3 regions of the Ruegeria sp. G7 genome follow, and region 2 is predicted to be linked to each of the others. Evidence: riboswitches for the same ligand, from Rfam matches in the RefSeq annotation. Region 2 holds a riboswitch; each other region holds the start of a gene.
What was found. Region 2 has a riboswitch for cobalamin ahead of ACR3EN_RS17725 (DUF1636 family protein). Riboswitches for the same ligand answer to the same signal wherever they lie in the genome.

Region 1: another riboswitch for cobalamin. It lies ahead of ACR3EN_RS15300 (aromatic ring-hydroxylating oxygenase subunit alpha); the one in region 2 lies ahead of ACR3EN_RS17725 (DUF1636 family protein).
Region 3: another riboswitch for cobalamin. It lies ahead of ACR3EN_RS00645 (DUF1636 family protein); the one in region 2 lies ahead of ACR3EN_RS17725 (DUF1636 family protein).

Annotation. Positions count from the first base shown of each region.
Region 1 is NZ_JBQFIL010000001.1:3,039,730-3,045,733, reverse strand. It holds gene ACR3EN_RS15335 (alpha/beta hydrolase) at 1-143, shown strand, start outside; gene ACR3EN_RS15330 (VOC family protein) at 160-585, opposite strand; gene ACR3EN_RS15325 (pseudouridine synthase) at 617-1,222, opposite strand; gene ACR3EN_RS15320 (HNH endonuclease) at 1,433-2,020, shown strand; gene ACR3EN_RS15315 (disulfide bond formation protein B) at 2,024-2,485, opposite strand; gene ACR3EN_RS15310 (YqaA family protein) at 2,482-3,060, opposite strand; tRNA gene ACR3EN_RS15305 (tRNA-Leu) at 3,323-3,406, opposite strand; cobalamin riboswitch at 3,757-3,960, shown strand; gene ACR3EN_RS15300 (aromatic ring-hydroxylating oxygenase subunit alpha) at 4,074-5,300, shown strand; gene ACR3EN_RS15295 (FAD-binding oxidoreductase) at 5,305-6,004, shown strand, end outside.
Region 2 is NZ_JBQFIL010000002.1:205,807-211,810, forward strand. It holds gene ACR3EN_RS17705 (FecCD family ABC transporter permease) at 72-1,085, opposite strand; gene ACR3EN_RS17710 (ABC transporter substrate-binding protein) at 1,087-2,034, opposite strand; gene ACR3EN_RS17715 (hypothetical protein) at 2,051-2,299, opposite strand; gene ACR3EN_RS17720 (ATP-binding cassette domain-containing protein) at 2,247-2,834, opposite strand; gene ACR3EN_RS17725 (DUF1636 family protein) at 2,831-3,184, opposite strand; cobalamin riboswitch at 3,290-3,493, opposite strand; gene ACR3EN_RS17730 (hypothetical protein) at 3,655-4,089, shown strand; gene ACR3EN_RS17735 (MotA/TolQ/ExbB proton channel family protein) at 4,086-4,742, shown strand; gene ACR3EN_RS17740 (ExbD/TolR family protein) at 4,774-5,100, shown strand; gene ACR3EN_RS17745 (ExbD/TolR family protein) at 5,105-5,482, shown strand; gene ACR3EN_RS17750 (energy transducer TonB family protein) at 5,479-6,004, shown strand, end outside.
Region 3 is NZ_JBQFIL010000001.1:125,925-131,928, reverse strand. It holds gene cobN (cobaltochelatase subunit CobN) at 1-16, opposite strand, end outside; gene cobW (cobalamin biosynthesis protein CobW) at 20-1,075, opposite strand; gene ACR3EN_RS00645 (DUF1636 family protein) at 1,072-1,452, opposite strand; cobalamin riboswitch at 1,535-1,737, opposite strand; gene ACR3EN_RS00640 (NAD(P)-dependent oxidoreductase) at 1,883-2,839, shown strand; gene ACR3EN_RS00635 (DeoR/GlpR family DNA-binding transcription regulator) at 2,953-3,753, shown strand; tRNA gene ACR3EN_RS00630 (tRNA-Glu) at 3,790-3,864, opposite strand; tRNA gene ACR3EN_RS00625 (tRNA-Glu) at 3,886-3,960, opposite strand; gene recJ (single-stranded-DNA-specific exonuclease RecJ) at 4,070-5,812, opposite strand; gene glpX (class II fructose-bisphosphatase) at 5,904-6,004, opposite strand, start outside.

The DNA.
Region 1 (6,004 bases), on a different contig from region 2:
CGCTGCCCGAAGCAGCCGAAGCCTTGCAGAGTGCCGGGTTCAAAGAGGTCTATGCCCATGTCATGAAGGGCACGGGCCATGGCATTGCTCCGGATGGTCTGAGCGTTGCTTTGGCGTTCATGCGCGACAAGCTGAGCCTCTGAGCTTAGTCGTGGGGTCTTAGCCCCACAGATGCGCCTCGGCGAATTCAATCGAATTTCCTGCAGGGTCGCGGACGTAAAGTGAGCGGGCCCCGTTGGGCCAGTCGAACTCGGTATCCAGCGGAACGTTCCAGTCCAGCAGGTGCTTGCGCATTACGGCGATGTCATCGCGGCTGAGTACAAGGCAGACATGGCCCGGTCCGCGTGCGCCATGCGGCGGGACGGGCAGGTCGGGGTTGCCGGGTGGTTTCTCGGTCTCATCGGCGTTGAACAGCAGCAGAACCGACCCACCGACCCGATAGAACACATGGCGATCGGTCACGCGCTGGATTTTCTCAAGGCCCAGTATCTGGCCATAGAAGTCTTCGGCCGCGTCCAGATCATCGACATAAAGCGCGGCTTCCAGAATGGCCGATGGGGCCGGGATGTCTGGTGTCACCTTCATCCCTTAAGCCTATCACATCGCGCGGTTTTTGTCACCGACGCAGGCGGCGGTCGCGTTTGCGCTGTGGTGCCACGCTCAGGGTGGGCATGGGCAGGCTGTCCCACTGTCCGGGCGCAAGCCCGTCGAGCGACCAGTCTCCGATGCGGGCGCGGATCAGACGCAGGGTCGGGTGGCCGACGGCTGCCGTCATCCGGCGTACCTGACGGTTGCGACCCTCGCGGAGTGTCAGTTCAAGCCAGCAGTCCGGCACGGTCTGGCGCACCCGGATCGGTGGGGTACGCGGCCAGAGGTCCTCGGGTTCGTCAATCAGGCGCGCCTTGGCGGGCCGGGTCAGGCCGTCTTTCAGTTCGACGCCCTGGCGCAGCGCAGTCAGCGCCGCCGCATCGGGAAGCCCTTCGACCTGAACCCAATAAGTCTTGGTCATTTTGTGCTTGGGGTCGGATATCTGCGCCTGCAGACGCCCCTGATCGGTCAATAGCATCAGCCCCTCGCTGTCGCGATCCAGACGACCGGCAGGATAGACGCCGGGCAGGTCGATGAAATCCGACAGCGTGCTGCGGGGCGAGTCCGCATTGGCGCGGTCCGTGAACTGCGGCAGCACGTCATAGGGTTTGTTGAAACGAATGAACCAGGACATGCCCCGCCATAGCGTCCGCGCCACATCAGCGCAACCTGTGGATAAGTGTCACTTATCTGTTACGGATTCGGCATAACGAATACCCGAGATGTTGTGTGAACTCGGCACTTGTCAGAGATTTAACACGAGATATAGTCAGCGTAAGGCCGGGGCGGGTGTTCCCCGCTCTGATGTCACAAACGGGCAGAGCAGAGCGAGGAGCGATTCAATATGGACGGAGACTTCAGGGCCGAATTTGTCAGGGAAACCGGTGCGCTCAAGCATCATCCGGCATTGGTTTTGAACGCCGATTACCGGCCGTTGTCCTATTATCCCTTGTCCTTGTGGCCCTGGCAGGAGGCAATAAAGGCGGCTTGGCTGGACAGGGTCGATATCGTTGCCGAATACGACGAAGTTGTCCGAAGCCCCAGTACCGAGATCCGAATACCCTCGGTCGTTGTTCTGAAAGACTATGTAAAACCCAGAAAGCGCGTGGCCTTCACGCGCTTTAATTTATTTTTGCGGGACGAATTCAAATGTCAGTACTGCGGCAGTCGCGAAAATCTGACCTTTGACCATGTGGTGCCGCGTGCGGCAGGCGGGGTTACAAGCTGGCAGAACGTGGTTGCGGCTTGCAGCCCGTGTAACCTGCGCAAGGGATCGAAATCCTTGCGTCAGGCCAGAATGTCGCTGAACAAGCCACCGCGTCAGCCCGATGCCGAGGCATTGCGTAACATTGGCCGCAAATTCCCGCCCAATCATCTGCACGAAAGCTGGATCGATTTCTTGTACTGGGACGCGGAACTGGATCAGCAGTAGCGCCTAGCGCGCCCGCCATGCGGCGAGCCAGATCAGAACCAATACGCTAGAGAGCACGCCATTCCAGCCAGCCATGGACACCCCCAGCATTTCCCACGCGATATCGTCACAACGCACCAGCGGGGCGGACATGATCTGATCCAGTAATTCTTCGGCGCTCAGCCCGCCGATGGGGCCGGATGTGCAGGTCGTGGGCCCCTCCCACCAGCCTTTTTCGACGCCGGCATGAAAAAAGCCGATCCCGGCGGTGGTCGCCGCAGCAAGCGCCCCGAGCAAGGGCAGGGCGCGGGCCCCGGGCCACGCCAGCGCCAATACGCCCAGGATCACCGCCGCGCCATGCGGATAGCGTTGCCAGATGCACATTGTGCAAGGTGCCAGCCCGCCGAGATACTGAAATGCCCAGGCCCCCAAAAGCAGGGCGGCCGACCCGGAAGCTGCCAGTAAGATCAGGGCGTTTCGTGTCATAGGTATCTCACCACCAGAAACCCGCCAAATAGCAGGATGATGAACAGGGTGAACATCAGGCCCAGACGTTTTTCGATGAAGTCCCGGATCGGTTCGCCAAATTTCCAAAGCAGCCCGGCGACCAAGAAGAACCGCAGCGCGCGGGCCAGGATTGATGTTGCAATGAAGGTACCCAGCGGCATCCCGGTCCATCCGGACATGATTGTGATGACTTTGTAGGGAAATGGCGTAACGCCGGCCGCAAGCACGGCCCAAAAGCCGAAGTCATTAAAGCGCGTGTTGAATTCTTCCATCGCATGCGCTTTGCCCATTGCTTCCAATACGGGTTGGCCAAGGCTCTCGTAGAAAAACGCGCCGATTGCATAGCCCAAAATCCCACCCAATACCGAGGCCACCAGCGCGACGGATGCGATCAGCCACGCCCGCGATGGTCGTGCAAGGATCATCGGGATCATCAGAACATCGGGCGGGATCGGAAAAAATGAGCTTTCAATAAAGGCAACAACGGCCAGCGCCCAAAGCGCATGGGGGTGCTCGGCCAGACGAATGGTCCAGTCATAAAGTGATCGCAACATATGATACAAATATCCCGGCAAGTGTTGCGCCAAGCCAAACCATGCGCATGTCGAGGGGTCAACCTCTGTGGTCGCCTCATTTCGCGCGATAGCGGTTTTTCACTTGATACCGCCGCATGATCACACCCACGCGGTGTTTGCGGCGCGCCCGGGAGCATGCGCCCGGTATGGCGCATTTCGGGCAAACGGGGTGATGGGCAAAGCCGCAGTGTTACGCGACAGACCAGTTTGTGGAAACGATGCGTGTTGTCGTGGAGATGAATGGTGCCCTTCCCCGGATTCGAACCGGGACGCCGTGAGGCAAAGCATTTTGAATGCTTCGTGTCTACCGTTCCACCAGAAGGGCCCTTGAGTTCTCGTTTAGGCGACCTGCCGGGGGTCGTCAACAGGGTGATCGCCGCTAAATGTGTCGATGCGATTTCGTCCACCGATAAGACGGTGCGTTCGATGATCGATCCCGCCGCTAAGCGGCACCATTCGAAAGGCGCAGTGTTGGTTCCGCCGCCGAGAGACAAGCTTGACCTCGCGCGGCCCCGATTAAAGCGCAGGGTTTTTGCGCTTGCATGATGACGATCTGACCCATTGAAGAACAAAAACAAACCGAGGACAGCCTCGCTCTTGCGGCAGCGAATTCAGGGCGGTGTCTGTTTTGGAACGGGAAATGTCGCAAGCCTTTCAGCGGTGATGCGGTGTAAATTTATCTTGCCGCTACGAGGTGCCGCTGTTTGATTCTCGGACAGCGGAGAATTGGGAAGCCGGTGCAAATCCGGCACTGCCCCCGCAACGGTAACGAAGGTCGGGTTCGGCGATCAACCACTGGGACGAGGATCCCGGGAAGGTGCCGAAACCGGGCGCGAGCCCCTTCGAAGTCCGGAAACCAGCCTCGTGGATATGTCAAACCGCGGGTGGCGGTGGGGGCGCTGTTGCCGGGCGTGATCCTCGTACGCTTCCGGGCGGGCCTCCTGTTGCCATCTGCCCAAGCAGTGCCGCGGCGTGCGGCAGGAGAGCCATAAGTGAGCAGTATTCAAAGCCTGTTGGCGCGCCGGAACCCGGCCTATGCGCTTGAGCAGCCATTCTATACCGATCCCGCTATTTTTCAGGCTGATCTGGAAGCCATCCACTATCGCGAATGGCTGTTTGCCATACCGGCCTGCGAATTGGTGAAGTCGGGTGATTACGTCACCTATACCATCGGTGCATATCGCGTGATCATCGTGCGCGGCACAGACAACCAGATTCGTGCATTTCACAACACCTGCCGGCATCGGGGCTCGATCATCTGCAAGGCCGCAAAGGGGAACGCGCCCAAGCTGGTCTGCCCGTATCACCAATGGACCTATGAACTGGACGGATCGCTTCTGTGGGCGCGCGATATGGGGCCTGATTTCGACCCCAAGCAGCACGGTCTGAAGTCCGTGCATTGCCGTGAATTGGCGGGGCTTGTTTATATCTGTCTTGCGGAGGACGCGCCTGATTTCAACGCCTTTGCCGATGTGGCGCGGCCTTATCTTGAACCGCATGATCTTGGCAACGCCAAGGTGGCCTATGAAAGCTCGATCATCGAGAACGGGAACTGGAAGCTGGTCTGGGAGAACAACCGAGAATGTTATCACTGCGGTGGTAATCATCCTGCGCTTTGCCGCACTTATCCTGACGATCCCAGCGTGACCGGCATCGGCGAAGGCGGTGAAACGCCTGCACATCTGCAGGCACATTTCGACCGGTGCGAGGCCGCCGGGGTGCCGTCGAACTTTCATCTGAGCACCGATGGCCAGTTTCGGGTGGCGCGGATGCCGCTGAAAGAGGGGGCCGAAAGCTATACCATGGATGGCAAGGCAGCTGTGCGGCGCTGGCTGGGCCGGGTTCCGTTTGCCGATGCCGGAGCGTTGCTACAGTTTCATTACCCGACGACGTGGAATCACTTCCTGCCGGATCATTCGATCGTCTTCCGCGTCACCCCCGTCAGCGCGACCGAATCCGAGGTCACTACAAAATGGCTGGTTCACAAAGATGCCGTGGAAGGGCTGGATTACGACATCAAGCGGCTGACCGAGGTCTGGATCGCCACCAATGATGAAGATCGTCGCGTGGTCGAGGACAATCAGCAGGGCATCAACAGCCCGGCCTATGTACCTGGCCCGTATTCGGACACTCAGGAATCGGGCGTGCTGCAGTTCACCGACTGGTACTGCAGGACCCTGTCAGCACGTCTGAGCCCCGAAACCATCGCTGCGGAGTGACGCCATGAATGATCTTAGCCCAATGGCCACGCTCTGGCAGGATGATGAGACGCTGGAATGCGTCTCGGTGGTACCCGAAATGCCGAACACAGCCAGCTTTACCTTTCGGGCCCCCTCGGGCGCGATGTTCGCTTATCAACCCGGCCAGTTTCTGACGCTTGAGATTCCCGCTCCGGGTCAACCGGGCGGTGTCGTGCATCGGACCTACACGATCTCGTCCTCGCCATCGCGGCCCCGATCGATCACCATCACGGCGAAGGCGCAGCCCGACAGTATCGGCACGCGCTGGATGCTGGACAATCTGCAGCCGGGGATGCGGCTGCGCGCGATCGGGCCTGCGGGTCTGTTCACCAATGCCCAAAGCACGGCGCGCAAGTTTCTGTTCATCTCGGCCGGATCGGGTATCACGCCGATGATGTCGATGACGACTTGCATGTGGGATGAAGGGCGCGATCTGGACGTTGTGTTCATCAACTGCGCCAAGCGCCCGTCCGAGATTATCTTTCGCCAACGGTTGGAGCAGATGGCCAGCCGAACCCACGGTCTGGATCTGAAATTCGTCGTCGAAGAAGCGGACGAATACCGCCCCTGGACCGGGTATCAAGGCCAGTTCAACCAGCTGATGCTGGGCTTGATGGCCCCCGATTATCTTGAGCGCGAAGTCTATTGCTGCGGCCCGGAACCTTTCATGCAGGCCGTGCGTG
Region 2 (6,004 bases):
CCGTGCGAATTGCCTGCTGGGCTGTTGCGGGCGTCTGGTCGCCGCACGACAGGTCTTAGGTGCTGAACCGTTTAACGCCGGGTGCGCGCGGTTCTGAATAGCAGCAGAAACACGAAAACCGATCCGATTGAGGTGGTGACAATGCCCACCGGCAATTCCTGTGGCGCCAGCAGCAATCTGCTCAGGATATCTGACCCTGTCAGCAAGGCTGCTCCCACGATCGCGGCAGTCGGCAGCAAATGGCGATGCAAAGGCCCGGCAATGCCGCGTGCGATGTGGGGCACCATCAAGCCGACAAAACCGATCACCCCGGCGACCGAGACAAAAACAGCCGTCGCAAGCGCCGCAACGAAGAACATGCTGAATCGCAGACCCTGCACCGGGACACCCAGAGTGCTTGCTGTCAGATCTCCAGTCAGCAATGCATCAAGCCAACGGCTGCGATAAAGCGAATAGCTTAAGATCAAAAGCAGGCCCACACACACCAATGGGAAGGTTTCCCATCGGGCCAGGCCCAGCCCACCGAGCATCCAGAAGATCACCGAATGCGCGGCCCGGTTGTCGCCGGCAAAGATCAGGTAATTGGTGATGGCCGAAAACAGAAAGGATACCGCAAGCCCCGCCAAAATCAGCTTTTCTGGTGCACTGGTTTTCAACCCATGCACCAGCGCCAAAACGATCCCCGAGGCGACAAGACCGCCGCAGAACGCGGCGAGCGGCAACGTCCAGAACCCCAGAATATCTCCGGTAACGGTAATCACGAATACCGCGCCTGCTGCCGCGCCCGAGGACAGACCAAACAGGAAGGGGTCGGCCAGATCGTTGCGCGTTGTCGTTTGCAGTACCACGCCAACTATCCCAAGCCCTGCACCAATCACTGCCGCAAACAAGGCGCGTGGCAGGCGCAGGTCAAAGACGATGCGGTGCATCGGAGACATCTCGCCACCCACCAACCCGGTGCCAAGCAGCACAGCCTCGACCGTTTCGGAGACCGGAATCGAAGTCGTGCCATAGATGGTCGACACCAGCAAAAGGGCGGTCAGAACGACCGCCCCCAGCAACAGCGTGAGGCCCAATCGGCCCATATCAGTTGAGGCCTGGATGCATGGCCTCGGCCATTTTCGAAATTGCCGCGATATTAGCGGGTCCGGGGGTCAGCTCCTCATAGCGAAGACCAATCCAGCGCTGGTCCTTGACCGCGTCGGTTTGCGACATCACCGGATGTTCCTGCAGGAATTTGAAGGTATCCGCCGCGCCATTGCCGGTCTGATAGTCGAGCAGCACAAGGAATTCGGGGTTCGAAGCGGCAACCGTCTCCCACGAGGTACGACCCCAGCTCGTGTCCATGTCATGGGTGACATTCTGACCGCCTGCCGCCGCAATCATCGCGTCGGGGATCGCGAATTTACCCGCCGTAAACGGAGCATCCGCCGGACCATCCAGCAGGAAGACACGCGGCTTGGCCAGATCGGCAGTCTTGGCTTTGATCGACGAGAGCTCATCTTTCCAGCCAGAAACCAGTGCCTCGGCTTTGTCTTCGACCTGCATGACCTTGCCAAGTCGCAGGACGTCGTCGAACAGCAGGTTCATGCTGGCTTCGGGGCGGTCTTTATCCAGATGCACGCAGCTTTCGGTCAGGATCATGGTCTTGATCCCGAACGGTTCCAGCGTGTCAGGCGTGACATCACCGCCGGGCTTCATGCCATAATACCAACCCGCGAAATACAAATCCGGCTCGACCGCTACAAGGGTCTCGACGGTCGGGTATTTCGGTGCAAGCTCGGGGATGTCGCCGCGTAATTTATCGAACTCGGGGCTTGTCTTGTACCAGCCGGTGATGCCGGTCAGGCCGACGATCCTGTCCTGCAAACCCAGGGCGAAAGCCATGTCGGTCATGTTCATGTCATGCACAACCAGACGCTCGGGGGGCGCATCAAAGACCAGCGGTTCGCCGCAATTGTCGACGGTTATCCCTTGCGCGGCAGCGCCGCTTGCCATGGCAGCAATAAACACCGCGGGCCAGATTGGTTTCACGAATAATCTCCTGAGTTTAAGTGGGAACTGTTGTTCTTCGGATGTCCAGTACCGGAATGACGCGCCCTTCGTGGTGAAAACACAGATAGTCGACACCAAAGGTTTCGCGTACCCGCTCTCCGGTCAGCACCTCATCAACCGGGCCAAATCCCGTCAGCCGCGTGGATTTCATCAACGCGACATGGGTCGCGAATTCGGGGATCATGACCAGATCATGCACGATCATGACCACCGTAATCCCCAGATCCGCAACCAGAGACAGCATGCGCCCTTTCGCATCGGGGTCCAGATGGTTCGTCGGCTCGTCCAGAAACAGAAGCGACGGGTTCTGGGCCAGCGCGCGCGATGTGAGCCCGCTGTCGCTCACCACCGGAAAGCTGCGCCATCCGCTTTTGCGCAAGAGGCGCGAGGCCAGTCAGATTCAGAATCCGGTCCAGCTCTTGCTGGTGCGCACGTGCGGAGCGGTCGGTAAGGATCGGTATCTGGCCCAGAGCCACGTAATCGCGAAGCGACAGACGCCCATCTGGCATCTCTTGCTGGCCGACCACGGCGATAACACGCGCCCGTTCGTTGGCTGAGAACTGCTTGAGGCTTCGCCCATTGATCTGAACATCGCCCAGAGACAGCCCTTCGGCACCGCAAAGCAGATTGAGCAAGGTGGTTTTACCCGCGCCGTTCGGGCCAGCAATCGCCAGAATCGAGCCTTCGGTCAGCTCAAAACTGACATTCTGCAGCAGCACATCGCCATTTAGCGCATAGTATTCGAGGTTCGAGGCAACAAGGAACGGCTGGGGTGTCATAGCGGTACCTGCTGACCAATCGGCGGCATCCGCGATAGGGTCTTAGCGGATAGTGCACCGGGCCGCTCGGTCGCTTTGGTCCAGCCATTCGCGCTTTGTTGGTACTGAAGGGCAAACTCGGCCAATGCGTCAATCTCGGCCGGGGTCTGGATATCACCAAACAGATATTGCGCCTTGCCTACAGCCTGAAAGCCCACAGTCGTCGGGTGCGCACACCCGGCCATGCAATCAACGCCGCGGATCGCAAAGCCCTCGGGCAATCGGGGTGCAAGGGACTCTTGTATTGCCGACAAGGTCTGCGCGCCGGAACAGGTGGCGCAGATCAGCACAAAATGATCAGGAGTCTTCACACACGCGCCCTCTGCCTCTGCCCAGATGCATCGGGAAGGTGCCAAATATGTCAACACGTGTCAGACGTGCCATCAAAGCCTCCTTCCAGGACGCCCCGTCCCGGGTTGGTTGAACATCTGATGGCAGGTCTCCTGACTCGCGGGTCTCGGCTTGGCCATCCTTCCCGGCCGAAAAGGCCAGTGGTTGCTTGGCTTTGCTCGCCGCTTACAGTTGCGGGGGCAGTTACGGGTTTGACCGAAGCGGGCCGCACCGTATTCCCTTTTCATCCCGCGGCCATAGCCTTGGGAACCATCGCAGGACTCAGTGCCTTAGAACAATGGATGGGTCAATATGAAAGTTACCGGGCGTGAGCGGTCGAACGCGCACAATCCCCTTGCCCGCCCTTTCGTGTCCCAGCTGGATTGGATAAGAGGGATCAACCCCTGCATGATGCGCAGGACAGGGTTTCCATCCAATCAGGAGCCAGCCCATGCCTTTTTCCCGCCTCGCTCTGGCCGCAGCCATCGCCATCGCGTCACCCGTTCCGACCCTTGCGCAAGCTGCTGATGAGCGCGCCGCGCCCTTATCGCTCGAGTTGAATACGGTGCAGGAGGTGAACGGCGCCTGCCGTCTGACCTTTGTTGTGCACAATCAAACCGAAAGCGAAATCGAGAAAGCTGCGTTCGAAACCGTCATTTTCGACAAGTCCGGCGGCGTGGTCACGCTGTCGCTGTTTGACTTTCGCGACCTGCCGCGCGACCGGCCGCGGGTGCGTCAGTTCAGCCTGCCTGATCTCGATTGCACCTCGATCCGTCGTGTCCTGATCAATGGCGCAAACAGCTGCGTTGTCAGCGGCTCGGAAAGCGATATCTGTGCAACAGAGTTGAACCTGACCAGCCGGATCGATGTGGAGCTCTTAGGATGAATGCACTTGAGGCCCTGCGCCAGATCGTAGCCCTCGGAGGGCCGGTTGTGGCCATTCTGATCGTCATGTCCGTGCTGGCGCTGGCTGTGACGCTTTACAAGCTGTGGCAATTCACGGTGACCGGTGTTGGGCGGCATCGCGTTCTCACGCAGGCGCTGAACGCATGGGATGCAGGTGATCATCAGACAGCCCGGGCCCGTCTAGCCAAAAGCCACAGCTATCTGGCCCCGTTGGTTGGCGCCGCCATGGATGCGCCGGACTTGCCCGGACTGGATGATCGCCTTGACGCCGAGGCCGGTCTGGCCTTGGCCGGGTTGGAGCGCGGCTTTCGGCTGCTCGATACGGTCGCCCAGCTTGCGCCCCTACTGGGGCTTTTCGGCACGGTTCTGGGGATGATCGAAGCGTTCCAAAGCTTGCAGCAGGCCGGCAGTTCGGTTGATCCATCCCTGCTGGCAGGCGGCATCTGGGTGGCGCTGATCACCACTGCGGTAGGGCTTGCGGTTGCCATGCCGACGTCGATGATACTGTCCTGGTTCGAAAGCCGGACGGCACGCGAGCGCGTCTTCGCCGACAAGGCGCTGCGCACCGTGCTGGTGCCCGGACAGTTGGCCACCGAAGAAGAAACCTTATCCGCCGTGCCGGAACATGCGTAACCGGGCGCCATTTGTCAGGCGCACGTTGTCGATGACACCGCTCATCGATGTAATATTCTTGCTGTTGCTCTTCTTCATGCTCACCTCGACCTTTTCGAAATTCGGCGAGATTGAACTAACGAGCTCAATCGGAGGCAACGCGCAAACCAGCGAACCGTCAGAGCGGACTTTTCTGCAGCTCGGAGCCGACCGTCTGGTATTGAACGGGACATCAACCACGCTGGACGATCTCGTGACGCAGGTCGAGACCGGGCAGCTTCTTGTCAGCCTTGACGACGACGTGACCGCACAGCGCCTTGCGGATTTGCTGGTCCGTCTGCGCGGACGCGACGGGCTCAGCGTGTTGGTGCTGGAGTGAGCGGATGATCCAACCGTCCACCCCCCGCCGCAAGCGCGACTCGACCATTGCCCTGATCAATGTCGTGTTCCTGATGCTGATCTTCTTTCTGATCGCAGGGACCATAGCACCACCGCTGGACCCCGATCTGGATCTTGTAGACACAACCGAACTGGACGGGCGTGAGCCGCCCGACGCGCTGGTGCTGCACAAGGATGGCACGCTCAGCTTCCGTGGCGTGCCAACTGACGCAGAAACATTCATGGCCAATCACATTGAAGGCCCGGTCCGGATCGTCCCGGATCGCGAAGCACCCGGCGCGCGCCTGATCGAAGTCACCGGCCTGCTGCGCCGCAATGGCGCGCCATCCGTGTTTCTTGTAACAAAGCGGACGCTGCAATGATCCGCGGGTCGGTCATAGTTGCCGTATTGGCCATTCTGTTGTCGCTGATCCTGCATATCTTTGGCTTGAGCATGACCGCAGCGCCCGTCGCGGATGCGCCATCCACACAGGGCAATAGCGACGCGGTGGACCTGAGTAACAGTTTCGAAGATCTGGCAGAGACGCCGACCGACCCGGAAGAACCCGAAGCCGCCGAGACCCCGGAGCCGCAAGAGGCAGAGATCCCGACCAGCGAAGCTCTGGTAGCCTCGGACGATCCGCAACGGGTCTTCTCCCCCGATTTTGGTGAGGCCGAAAGGGTTCAGCCTGACGTGGTCGAGCCGCAGGACGCAGAGCCCGCCGACCCGTCCGATAGCGACGACCCAGCACGCGCCGATACCGAGACGGTAGAGCCGACCTCGGTCGATGAAACGGCCGAAATCCCGCAAGGGGAACCGGTTGCGGAAGCCGACCCTGTCGAGGCCGAGACGCCAGCGCCCGCCGTGATCGAAGCCATCGAGCCCGCGGAAGACGCAGACATCG
Region 3 (6,004 bases), on a different contig from region 2:
GGAAGACGACGTGCATGGCTTACTCGGCGGCCTCGGCCACACCCACGAGGATGTCGCGGATTTCGGCTTCCTTGATGTCGTCATGCTCGGCAATGACCACAAGGCGCGAGCGGCGGTCTTCGCCGGGCTCCCAAGGACGGTCGTACTGATGACGTACACGCGCACCCACGGCCTGTACCAACAGGCGCATCGGTTTGCCCTGAACGGCGGCATAGCCTTTGACGCGCAGGATGTTCAGTTCCTTGGCCAGACGTTCGATCTTGGCAACCAGATCCAGCGGGTCAGACTGTTCCGGCAACTCGACGATGATGCTTTCGAAATCGTCATGCTCATGATCGTGGTGGCCGTCGTGATGCGAGGGACGTGCGTCCATGTCATCCTCGGCGGCGGCTTCAAGACCCAGCACGACGCGGACGTCAACGGCACCTTCGGCGACCTCAACCACGGGCAACGGGCGCGGGGCTTCGGCGGCGATAATCTCGCGTGCCTTGGCGACACCTTCGGGACCGGCCAGATCGGGCTTGGTCAGCAGGATGATATCGGCGCAGGAAATCTGATCCTCGAACACTTCGGACAGGGGCGTTTCGTGGTCAATCGAGTCATCGGCCATGCGCTGGGCGTCCACCGCCTCGACATTGGGCGCGAAGCGACCTGCGGCCACGGCTTCGGCATCGGCCAGAGCGATCACGCCATCGACGGTGATTTTCGAACGGATATCGGGCCAGTCGAAGGCTTTCAGCAGCGGTTTGGGCAGGGCGAGGCCAGAGGTTTCAATCAGGATGTGATCGGGGCGCGGCTCCAGCGCCATCAGGGCCTCGATCGTGGGGATGAAATCGTCGGCCACGGTGCAGCAGATGCAACCGTTCGCCAGTTCCATGATGTTTTCCGCCGGGCAATCGGGGATGGCGCAGGATTTCAGGATGTCGCCATCGACGCCCACATCTCCGAATTCGTTGACCACAACAGCCAGACGCTTGCCCTGCGGGTTCTGCATCAGATGGCGCACCAGCGTCGTCTTCCCCGAACCCAGAAAGCCGGTGATCACGGTGACGGGGAGTTTTTCGAGATTGCTCATTTCAGGGCTCCAATCGGGGGAATGCGGGCCGCACAGTTTTTGCGGAAATGTTCAGGGCGTTCGCGCCATTTGACCAGACCGTCCTCGGTCGCGAGGTACTTGGTGGCGCCGTCAACGATCACGTCGACATGGTCGGTTTCGTTCAGGTGTTCGTACACGAAGGTCCAACGATCCGGTCCGCCACGCAGGACGATGGAACAACCCTCGTCACAGTTCGACAGGCATTCGACGGCTTTCAGGGTGATCCCGTCGGGCAGGTCGGCCTGTTCCAGAGCCTTGTGCAACAAGGTGCCGGGGCGTTGCGCATCGTCCTCGACGGGCAGCCCGCGACGGCAGGTGGTACAAACCAGCAATTCGACCGGAGCGGTCTCGGTCATGTCTCTCATCCCCCAAATCCTCTTCGTGGGGGACGGGGTTTCATGCGGGTCCATTGACCCGACACCGGAACACCCCGTCCGGTTTCATCTTCGGGCGCTGGCAGGTCTCCCGGCTTGCGGATGTCAGAGGCGTCCTCTGTCGGATGTCCCGCCTTCCCGGCATTCGCCAGTGGCTTGGGCACCCTCTCCGGTCACGGTCGCGGGGGCGGCTGCGTTTGACGGATGATCCGCTGACGCATTCCCTTTTCATCTGCTGTCGCAGACACCAACGAAAGGGACATGCGGCAGGGTTGCCCCGCTTGTCAAGCGCAACACGCTGATCCGTGATCACGCGGGTAAAAAGCGACCTGTCCGGGTCGCTGGGCGGCATGATCCGGTTGGGCCGACATGCTGGCATGGTTTGCAAAACGCGAACAGGAGGATGCGGCGCATGAAAGTAGGGTTTATCGGGCTGGGCAATGTGGGGGGCAAGCTGTCAGGATCGCTGCTGCGCAACGGGATTGATCTGACGGTGCATGATCTGAACCCCGATCTGGTGGCCGCGTTTGTCACGCAGTGGGCCAAAGCGGCTGAAAGCCCGGCCCAACTGATGCGCGATTGCGATGCGGTGATCACCTGCCTGCCGTCGCCCGCCGCCTCGGATGCGGTGATGCAAGAGATGCTGCCCGAGGTCACTCCCGGCAAAATCTGGATGGAAATGTCGACCACCGACGAAGCCGAGGTCAAACGCCTTGGCGCGATGGTGATCGAGCGGGGCGGGGCTGCGGTGGATTGCCCGGTTTCAGGCGGCTGCCATCGGGCCGCGACGGGCAATATCTCGATCTTCGCGGGCTGTGATCGCGAGACGTTCGAGCGTATCCTTCCCTTCCTGACGACCATGGGGCGACGCATCCTGCATACGGGCGAACTGGGCTCGGCGTCGGTGCTGAAAGTGCTGACCAATTATCTGGCCACTGCCAACCTGATCACCTGCGCCGAGGCTTTGGTGACCGCAAAGGCCGCCGGGATGGACCTTGGCACCACCTATGAGGCGATCAAGATTTCCTCGGGGACATCCTTTGTGCATGAGACGGAAAGTCAGGTCATCCTGAACGGCTCGCGCGATATTTCGTTCACCATGGATCTGGTGAGAAAGGATATCGGCCTGTTTCAGGAGGTCGCCGACCGCGCCGGAGTGCCGCTTGAGATCAACCCGTTGATGATCAAGATTTTCGAAGACGGGATCGCGCGCTATGGCGAGCGCGAGCTGTCGCCGAATATCATCAAACGGCTTGAGGACGCGACGGGGCTTGAAATTCAGGCCCCGGGCTTCCCGCCCGAGATGCAGGACGATGAACCCGAAGAACCGGGCTATGAGGTCGTCCCCCAGAACCGCAGGGTATCATAGACACGTTTGCATCAGGCGCGACCGGTCTGCGGGCTGCAGCACGTGTTTCGGGTTGATTGCCGAGTGGTTTTTGTGCCTTTGTCTGGGCGAATTTGGGAAATACGGAGCGTCCAGTGAAAACCCGCACCCCGCACACCCATCGTGAGCTGGAGCTGCTTGATGTCCTCAGACGTCTTGGCGGCACGGCCCGGAACTCGGAACTGGCCAAGACGCTCGGCGTGTCCGAGGAGACCGTGCGGCGCACGATCAAGTCGCTGGCGTCTTCGGGGGCCGTCGAACGGGTGCATGGTGGTGCCTATCTGGCAGGCACACAAGGCGATCCCAGCTTCTTCCACCGCATTGCGCAGCATTCCGAGGAAAAGCGATTGATTGCCGGGCATGTGGCGGGCCTGATCCGGGACGGTATGACCGTGTTTCTGGATGTCGGATCTACCACCGCCTACGTCGCCGAGGAGTTGCGTCAGTCTGGCAATCTCACCGTCGTGACCAACTCGATCGGGGTCGGGCAGACGCTTGCCGGGACGCCGGGCAACCGTGTGCACCTGCTGGGTGGCGAACTGCAAAGCGATGAGCGCGGCGCTTTCGGCCATGTCACGCATCGGCAGGTGCAGCGCTATGCCTTCGATGTGGCCGTGCTCAGCATCGATGCGATCTCGGCGCGGCGGGGGTTCCTGTACCACAGCTCGGTCGAGGCTGATCTGGCAAGCGTTGTGGCGGGGAATGCGGATCGGCTGCTGGTGGCGGCGGCGCATTTCAAGTTTGGTGAAACCGCGCCATACGTTGGTCCCGAACCGCGCATGATCGATCAGCTTGTCACCGATCAGGCACCCGGCGGAGACGTCGCCAACGCATTGAATCAATGGGGTATTGAGGTCCAGATCGCGGTTGCAAGCGGGGTGCAGGCCGCAGGCTGACGTGGGTGTGTTCGTTGAGGCTGATCTTTGGAAAAATGGCAGCCCGTAGGGGAATCGAACCCCTCTTTCCAGGTTGAAAACCTGGCGTCCTAACCGATAGACGAACGGGCCATTTGGTTCAAACAAGCAAAATGGCAGCCCGTAGGGGAATCGAACCCCTCTTTCCAGGTTGAAAACCTGGCGTCCTAACCGATAGACGAACGGGCCACGCTGGCTTGTGGAGGGCCTTTTACGGTTTACCTTCCCCCCCCGCAAGACGAAAAACGCAAGGCTGCGCAACTTTTTTGGCCGCCTCCGCAGGGCTTTGAAACGGGTATCAGACGGCCTCTGCGGCATCCTCCAACCGCAGCTGCACGCTCTGCCGACCGCCCCAGGAATTCACCTCAAGCCGGCCCGCAAAATGGAAACGCGCCCCGCCGTGATTGGACAAACGATCCCCCAGCGGGCCATCGAAGGCCCCAAATGCGATGGCGTCCAGCCCGCCGGACATGCCATCCGACAGCGAGAGTTTCAGATGGGTCTCGCCCACGCGTTTGGCAAAGCGCACCTGCAGATCGGGCAGGGCATAGCGGGGGGCAGGGGCTCCGGCTCCGAAGGGACCCGCCTTTTCGATCTGTTCGATCAGGTGAACCGTCGCGGCCCCCGACATCAGAGCGCCGTCCAGTTTCAGATCGGCGGGGCCGCTTTGCCCTGCACCCTGTTTGGCAAGCAGTTCCGATAGCCGCGCCATCGCGGGCTCCAATTGATCACGCATTACGGTGAGTCCCGCCGCCATCTTGTGACCGCCGCCCTTGACCAGCAGCCCCTCGGCCGCCAGACGCTGGATCGAGGCACCCAGATCAACACCCGAGACCGAACGGCCCGAGCCCTTGCCCTCATCCCCATCAAACCCGATCACGATGGCGGGGCGGTTTGCGGTCTCTTTCAAGCGTGAGGCAACGATGCCCACGACGCCCGGATGCCAACCATCGCCTGCGGCCCAGACAAGTGGCGCGTCCAGCCCACGGTCTTCGGCCTGCGCTAGCGCGGCTGCGCGCACCGTGTTCTCGATCTCTCGCCGCTCCGCGTTTAGCGCGTCCAGCCGCTCGGACAAAGCTTCGGCCTCGGTCGCCGAGTCGGTGCTCAACAGCCGCGCGCCCAGATCGGCCTGACCAATGCGCCCGCCTGCATTCACGCGCGGTCCCAGCAGGAACCCCAGATGATAGCTGTTGGGCGCGGTATCCATACGCGCCACATCCGACAGCGCCACCAGCCCCGGCCTTTGCCTTTGGGCCATCACCTTCAGACCCTGCCGAACCAGCGCCCTGTTGGCCTCGATCAGAGGCGCGACATCAGCCACCGTGGCCAGAGCCACCAGATCAAGCATCGCCATCAGGTCCGGCCCCTTGGCCCCGGCCTCGCGCAGCTGGCGCCCGGCCTCGACCAGCATCAGAAACACCACCGCAGCGGCACAGAGATAGCCCAGATCGCCGCTTTCATCCTGCCGGTTCGGGTTCACCACGGCCACGCAATCCGGCAGGGTCTCCCCGCCCAGATGGTGATCCAGCACGATCACATCCGCACCCTTGGCCGCCGCGATAGGTTCGTGGCTCAGCGTTCCGCAATCCACGCAGATGATCAGATCATGACTTGCCGCCAGCTCCTGCATGGCGGGCACATTGGGCCCATAGCCCTCGTCAATCCGATCCGGCACATAGAGCGTTGCAGCAATCCCCATCTGGCGCAGCCAAACCAGCAACAGCGCCGCCGAAGACCCGCCATCCACGTCATAATCCGCAAACACCGCAATCTTCTGACGCTTACGCACGGCCTCCAGAAACCGGGCCGCAGCAGCTTCCATATCCTTCATTGCGCGGGGGTCAGGCAGCAGTTCTTTCAGCTTGGGCTCCAGAAATCCCGCGGCCTCCATGGCGGGAACCCCGCGTCGGGCCAGAACCTGGCACAGCGCGCGCGGCAGATCGGTCTGCTGCGCCATCATTTCGGCCGCGCGCTCGACCTCGATTCCCGGTCCAACCCAGCGCCGCCCGCTCAATGATTGCTCAACACCCAGAAACGCCACATCTCACCTCATGCACCAAGGCCGGACCCTTCAGGACCCGGCCTCTTCATCTTTTCACAAATACTCTCGCCGAAGGCAGCGGCGCAAGCCGCTATGCGTCGGTATGCGACCACATCGGCGTGCGGTAGGACATGCGCCGGACCGAGCCTGTCTTGGACCGCATCAACAGCGTCGTCGTCTCGACCCAGCCCG